Regions from separate parts of the Pantoea vagans genome, predicted to be linked through region 3. Evidence: predicted binding sites of a transcription regulator. Region 3 holds the regulator's gene; each other region holds the start of a gene.
What was found. Region 3 encodes PhoB, which activates phosphate uptake and scavenging genes when phosphate is short. Its sites were predicted from a motif close to CTGTCATAAAACTGNCNNAT; they were not measured.

Region 1 (2,271 bases), 850 kb from region 3:
TTCCACATGAAGTATCCCAGTCCCGATGCCGCCACGCCCAGCCACACCAGAATGCCCCACTGCAGTGAGGTGGTAGGTAGTTTGTTCGGATTACCCCACAGGCTCCAGGCAATGATGGCGATGATCACCGCGCCAAGATAGAACCATGAGAATGCGGTGTGCTGCGGCATCGGACGGGTTTCCTGCAGGCGCTTGTAGCCGACCATGCCAATGGCAAAGCAGATGTTGGCGGCTTGAACCAGCAGCAGGCCAAACCAGAAATGGTCGCTGACTTTGTCGTAACGGATGATGGCTGCCCCACCGACTGCCAGCAGCGCACTGAATGCATAGCCAATTCGCAGCGGACGTTTGCTGAGCAAGTCGTAAATCAACGTCACATACAGCGGCGTCATCACCGTGAACAGCAGGAACTCTGACACGCTGAGATAGGTGTAAGCCTCAAAACTCAGCAGATACATGACGCCCAGCTGCAGCATCCCCACCAGCATATACAGCAGGATGGTGGAGGCGCGATAGCCTTTCCAACGCAGGAAAGGCAGGAAAACGATGGCCGCAAGTGCCAGGCGCATCAGCACCGAGAACCAGGAATCAACCTGGCCGGCGAGGTATTCCCCGATCAAACTAAAGGAAAAAGCCCACAAAATGGTGGTAACGATCAGTAACAGCACGGTATTGATCCCAAAATGAACAGTGGCGCTAGTGTAAACAAACTGTCGTCATGGGTTTGAATTATTTGGTTTACAACAGACCAAAATACAGACAAACAATGTAAGGCAAGAATAAGTGGCCTGTCTCGCCAGACATCATGCGCGAATACCAACATTTCCTGGTTTATTTCGCTCTTTAATGTCATCAAACTGTAACAAATGTGTCACACGTCACAGTAACGTGACGAAACCATCACTATCCTGTGCGCGAAATGGAACCTTTTGGTGCTGTTTTAACGCCACACGGCGCTTGACCCAACCTGCTGGGAACACATAACAATATCGCGCCCTGGAGGGCCACACTCATGTTGAGTATCTTCAAACCGGCACCGCATCAGCCGCAAGTCGCTGATGATCGTGTTGATCCGCTCTACCGTCGGCTACGCTGGCAAATCTTTATCGGTATTTTCTTTGGATACGCGGCCTACTATCTGGTGCGTAAAAACTTCGCGCTGGCGATGCCTTATCTGGTCGAACAGGGTTTCTCACGCGGCGATCTAGGCTTTGCGCTGTCCGGGATCTCCATCGCGTACGGCTTCTCCAAGTTCATCATGGGCTCGGTTTCCGACCGCTCTAATCCGCGCGTGTTTTTACCCGCTGGGTTAATTCTCGCTGCGGCCGTGATGTTAATCATGGGATTTGTGCCTTGGGCGACCTCAAGCATCATGGTGATGTTTGTTCTCCTGTTCCTGTGTGGTTGGTTCCAGGGCATGGGCTGGCCGCCTTGTGGACGAACGATGGTGCACTGGTGGTCGCAGAAGGAGCGCGGCGGGATTGTCTCCGTGTGGAACTGTGCGCATAACGTGGGTGGCGGCATTCCACCGCTGCTGTTCTTGCTGGGGATGGCATGGTTTAACGACTGGAAAGCGGCACTCTACATGCCCGCGTTCGGGGCGATCATCATCGCCATCATTGCCTTCGCCCTGATGCGCGACACACCGCAGTCTTGTGGCCTGCCGCCGATTGAAGCCTATAAGAATGATTACCCGCCAGATTACAACGAGAATCATGAGCAGGAGCTGTCGGCAAAGCAGATTTTCATGCAGTACATCCTGCCGAATAAGTTGCTGTGGTACATCGCGTTGGCTAACGTCTTCGTCTATCTGCTGCGTTACGGCATTCTCGACTGGTCACCCACTTACCTGAAAGAAGTGAAACACTTCACGCTGGATAAATCCTCCTGGGCATACTTCTTCTATGAATATGCGGGCATTCCCGGCACCTTGCTGTGCGGCTGGATGTCAGACAAGGTCTTCCGCGGCAACCGTGGCGCGACCGGCGTGTTCTTTATGACGCTGGTCACCATCGCCACCGTAGTTTACTGGCTTAACCCACCGGGCAACCCAGGCATCGATATGCTGTGCATGATCGTTATCGGTTTCCTGATTTATGGTCCGGTGATGCTGATTGGTCTGCATGCGCTGGAGCTGGCACCGAAGAAAGCCGCGGGTACGGCGGCGGGCTTTACCGGCCTGTTCGGTTACCTCGGCGGTTCCGTTGCGGCCAGTGCGATTGTCGGTTACACCGTGGATTACTTCGGCTGGGATGGCGGCTTTATGGTGAT
Region 2 (2,271 bases), 1.5 Mb from region 3:
GCATGATCCTGCTTATCGATCGATGCTCCTTCTACCTGCAGGAAGAAGCCTTTCTCATTGGTGCTCAGCAGATCGAGCGCCTTTTTAGTCATCTGCGCCAGAGTCGGTGCGGAAGCTGGACGTTCTTTGTTCACTTCGCAGGTCACCACTGGCTTATCAATATTGCCGTGATAGCTGGCTTTCGGCCCTTGCCAGCGCACCGGCATGTTGCCATCAGAGAACAGGCCCAATACCGGTTTAGTTTGATCGGCCTGCTGAATCGCATTCATGCCTTCAAGGTTATCCACCAGTTGATAGCCCAACGCCTGAGCCTGCTCACGAAGGGTTTTGCCTTGGTACTCACCGGCTTTAGCGCTTTCATTAAAGGATTTTGCGCCGCCTCCGAAAGTGACATCAGGACGGGTTTTTAGCATCTGCTCGCTGATTGATCCTTTACCGCCCTGCTCCAGCGCGTTAGTCGGACACAGCTCGCTGGTTTTTTCAGGGCCATAGCATTTACGCGAAGTGACATGCGCCATCAATGCAGCAGGTGTTGCATCCTGCAGTTCAGCGGTTGACACATTACCGGTGGCTTTCCCGGCGGCTTTCGCCAGCTCAAGAATGGTGACCTGATCTTTGCCATTCACATCGACGCCAATTGCGCCATTGTAGGATTTGGTGCCGGTGGCCCACGCCGTCGCTGACGCGGCTGAATCTGTCACGTAGTTCGGTTTGTGGGTTTTCTTGTCGAGGGAATAGTGCGTGTATTGCCCGGTCAGTGGCAATGCATCCAGACCGGGGAAGAATCCACCAGCCCCCATCGCCTGATTACGAGCGGCGGTAATTTCTGAATCGCCCATGCCATCGCCGATCAACAAGATGACGTTTTTAGCCGTGGTGTTCATTAATGACGCTTTCAGTGCTTCAGTTTGATCGCTGCTAAGGCGGCGCGCGCCACCGTGTTCGGTAATATCGCCAGTTGCGGCACGCGAGTATGTTGCATCATCTGCCACTGCTGACGCGGTCATTAATGAGGCCAGCAGAGAAACCGTGAAAAGAGGTATGTGTTTCATTTATCAGCATCCTTATCAGTAAATATAACCAAATGTTTCCGCAGACAAGTCTGCGACAGTTCGGTGACACTTTTGTGGCGGATAAGGAATAATTTGATGACAGAAACACCACTTCGTTGAGAGTTGCAGCAAGCTGCACAGAGCTTAAGCGAATAGAAGAAAAGGAGAAAATAGGGCTTGACCGTTTTCGGGTTACTCCCTATAGTAGCGCCCCGTTGACCCAGTGCGGTTAGCGGAAAAAACGTGGTGAGATGTCCGAGTGGCTGAAGGAGCACGCCTGGAAAGTGTGTATACGGCAACGTATCGGGGGTTCGAATCCCCCTCTCACCGCCATTATTTATATGAAAGTGCCCAGTTAACAGCTGGGCATTTTTATTTGCATTTCCCGCCGATCTGAGGGGGATGAGAAGCCCCGATTGGGGTTCGACAACTGGCTTCAGCCAGTTGGACAGCGGAGCCTGCGACGCTGCCCGAAGGGTGAGCGCAGCGAATCAATCCCCCTCTCACCGCCATTATTTATATGAAAGTGCCCAGTTAACAGCTGGGCATTTTTATTTGCATTTCCCGCCGACCTGAGGGGGATGAGAAGCCCCGATTGGGGTTCGACAACTGGCGTCAGCCAGGTGGACAGCGGAGCCTGCGACGCTGCCCGAAGGGTGAGCGCAGCGAATCAATCCCCCTCTCACCGCCATTATTTATATGAAAGTGCCCAGTTAACAACTGGGCATTTTTATTTTCATTTCCCGCCGCCCACCGCCGACTTATGAAATTGAGGTTGCTCAATTTCATCATCTAACTCCAGCGGTCAAACTTTTCACGAATTAAGAATTCGACTACAAGGCATCTCATTGTGAGCTTGTATCAGGATAAGTAGTATTCGGGCGGGTGCTTGAGGCTTTCTGTCTTAAGCATTGCTGACGGCAGAAAGAAGAAAGCCCCGAGAGATTTATTCAATCAACCCGAGGCCTACCCTTAATGCCAGACAACATGAAAGGTAGCGTCTTACGTGCCGAAAGGCAAGGAGAAGCAACCATGAAGCAGCGTGAGGCGATCTTGATCGCCATCTTCTTCATCGCGGCAGTGCTGGCCGTGATACTGGTCACGAGAAAAGACCTCTGTGAGGTACGAATCCGAACCGGCCACATGGAGGTTGCTGCATTCATGGCTTACGAATCCTTGAAGTAAGAGCAACCGGCGGGAGGAAACTCCCGCCACTCTC
Region 3 (2,271 bases):
CTATCCATACGACGCGTCTGTTCCTGCATGGTGTGCAATGCTTTGCCACGCGTGCGCTCGTTCATCGTCGCATCGTCCATCATCTCCAGATACCCCTGCAACACCGTTAACGGGGTGCGCAGTTCGTGGCTGACGTTAGCGAAGAAGTTACGCCGCGCGCCTTCCAACTGGTGCATCTGGGTCACATCACGCGCCACCATCAGCCACTGCCCTTCACTGTAGGGCATCACGCGGAATTCCATATGATGCTGGTTGTTAAGCACCAGCGTCAGTGGCTTATTAAAATCGCGCTGACGGATATAGCGAGAAAACTCAGGATAGCGCAGCAAATTGAGGATGTTCTGACCGTTATCCTCCGGCCAGCGCAAGCCCAAATGCTGTTGAGCCAGTCCGTTACACCAGAAAATCGTGCCCTCTTCGGTGGTCAACACCACCGCATCGGGGAGCGATTCCGCACCGCTGCGAAAACGCTTTATCAGATTACCGAGTTCACGACGGCGACGTCGGTTGCGCAGTTGCATCTGGTACAGACCGTAAAACAGCGGTTCCCAACTGCCGCGCCCGGAAGGCGGCGTCATGGAGCGATCAACCCACAACCAGTGCGACAGACGCATCAGGTTTCTGAAGTGCCAAAACAGCACGCTGGATACGGCAATCAGCAGCAGCCAGGGCAGATAACCGAACAACAGACCCAGCACCAGCGCAGGCAAGCAGACCAGCGCCAGCTCGGTCATTAATCTCTTCCAGGAGAGTCGTTCCAGCACGGTAAAAGACTCCGTTTAATAGCGGGCAGAGAAACGATACCCTGTTCCGCGTACGGTTTGAACCATGCGATCGTGACCAGAAACTTCCAAAGCTTTACGTAAACGACGGATATGCACATCAACCGTACGATCTTCGACGTACACGTTGGTGCCCCAAACGTGGTTTAACAGCTGCTCACGGCTGTAAACACGCTCTGGGTGCGTCATAAAGAAGTGCAGTAATTTATATTCCGTCGGGCCCATTTCCAGCGGGGTGCTTTCGGCCATCACACGGTGTGAGGAGGGATCCAGGCTCAAGCCCTGCATCTCAATCACCTCTTCCACTGCCATCGGCGAGATACGACGCATCACCGCCTTGATACGCGCCATCAGCTCTTTCGGTGAGAAAGGCTTGGTGATGTAGTCATCCGCGCCCACTTCCAGACCGCGTACGCGATCCTCTTCTTCACCACGCGCCGTCAGCATCATCACCGGGATATCGCGCGTCATCGCTTCACGTTTCAAATGTTTAATAAACTGAATACCGCTGCCACCCGGCAACATCCAGTCCAGCAGAATCAAATCAGGCCACGGCTCGATCAGCTTACCAATCGCGCTGTCGTAGTCTTCGGCCTCAATAGGCTGGTAATCATTCTGTTCCAGCACGAAACATAACATTTCACGGATGGGAGCTTCGTCTTCCACAACCAAAATGCGCTTAGCCATTATAACTCCTGCTGTTGTGACGGCTTGTCACGGGGATTTGCGGCGTCATTATGCGTCAGTTTTATGACACTTTTATGAAAAACCCGACCTATGATAAATAGTTAAAAAACAGAAATGTGACAACGATTAGCGCTTTTTTTTCTTTGCGATCTGAAGAGGTTATACTTCTCGCTCGCTTAACTAAGCACGGAGTTTTCATGCGCATCATACACACGGCGGATTGGCATCTCGGTCAGTTCTTTTACAGTAAAAGCCGCGCGGCAGAGCATCAGGCCTTCCTTGAGTGGCTACTGGACCAGATCCAGCAGCATCAAGTCGATGCACTCATCGTCGCCGGAGACCTGTTTGATACCGGTTCGCCACCCAGTTATGCGCGTGAAATGTTTAACCGCTTTGTGGTGGCATTGCAGCCCACTGGGTGTCAGTTGGTGGTGTTGGCAGGAAACCATGATTCCGTTGCCACCCTCAATGAATCGCGTGAACTCCTTGCCTGCCTGAATACCCGCGTGATCACCAGCGCCACGCCACAAGGCGAGCAGCAGGTGCTGACGCTGCATCAGCGTGATGGCACGCCGGGCGCGCTACTGTGCGCCATCCCTTATCTTCGTCCACGGGATATTCTGCGTAGTCAGGCCGGGCAATCAGGCCGTGAAAAGCAAATCTCATTGCTGGAGGCGATAGAGCAGCACTACCAGCAGTGTTACGCGGCAGCCCTCACGCAGCGTGGCGATCAGCCACTGCCGATCATCGCCACCGGGCACCTCACCACGGTGGGGGTCACCAAAAGCGACTCGGTACGCGA

Region 1: a site for PhoB is predicted at 858-877, ahead of glpT (glycerol-3-phosphate transporter). Genes of this name have one in related genera too.
Region 2: a site for PhoB is predicted at 1,103-1,122, ahead of phoA (alkaline phosphatase). Genes of this name have one in related genera too.

Annotation. Positions count from the first base shown of each region.
Region 1 covers NZ_CP011427.1:3,885,898-3,888,168, forward strand. The annotation lists gene LK04_RS17995 (carboxylate/amino acid/amine transporter) at 1-668, opposite strand, end outside; gene glpT (glycerol-3-phosphate transporter) at 1,013-2,271, shown strand, end outside.
Region 2 covers NZ_CP011427.1:1,543,339-1,545,609, reverse strand. The annotation lists gene phoA (alkaline phosphatase) at 1-1,052, opposite strand, end outside; tRNA gene LK04_RS07155 (tRNA-Ser) at 1,298-1,385, shown strand; RNA gene LK04_RS07150 (RtT sRNA) at 1,434-1,564, shown strand; RNA gene LK04_RS07145 (RtT sRNA) at 1,613-1,743, shown strand; gene LK04_RS07140 (Hok/Gef family protein) at 2,085-2,237, shown strand.
Region 3 covers NZ_CP011427.1:3,031,305-3,033,575, forward strand. The annotation lists gene phoR (phosphate regulon sensor histidine kinase PhoR) at 1-764, opposite strand, end outside; gene phoB (phosphate response regulator transcription factor PhoB) at 780-1,469, opposite strand; gene sbcD (exonuclease subunit SbcD) at 1,667-2,271, shown strand, end outside.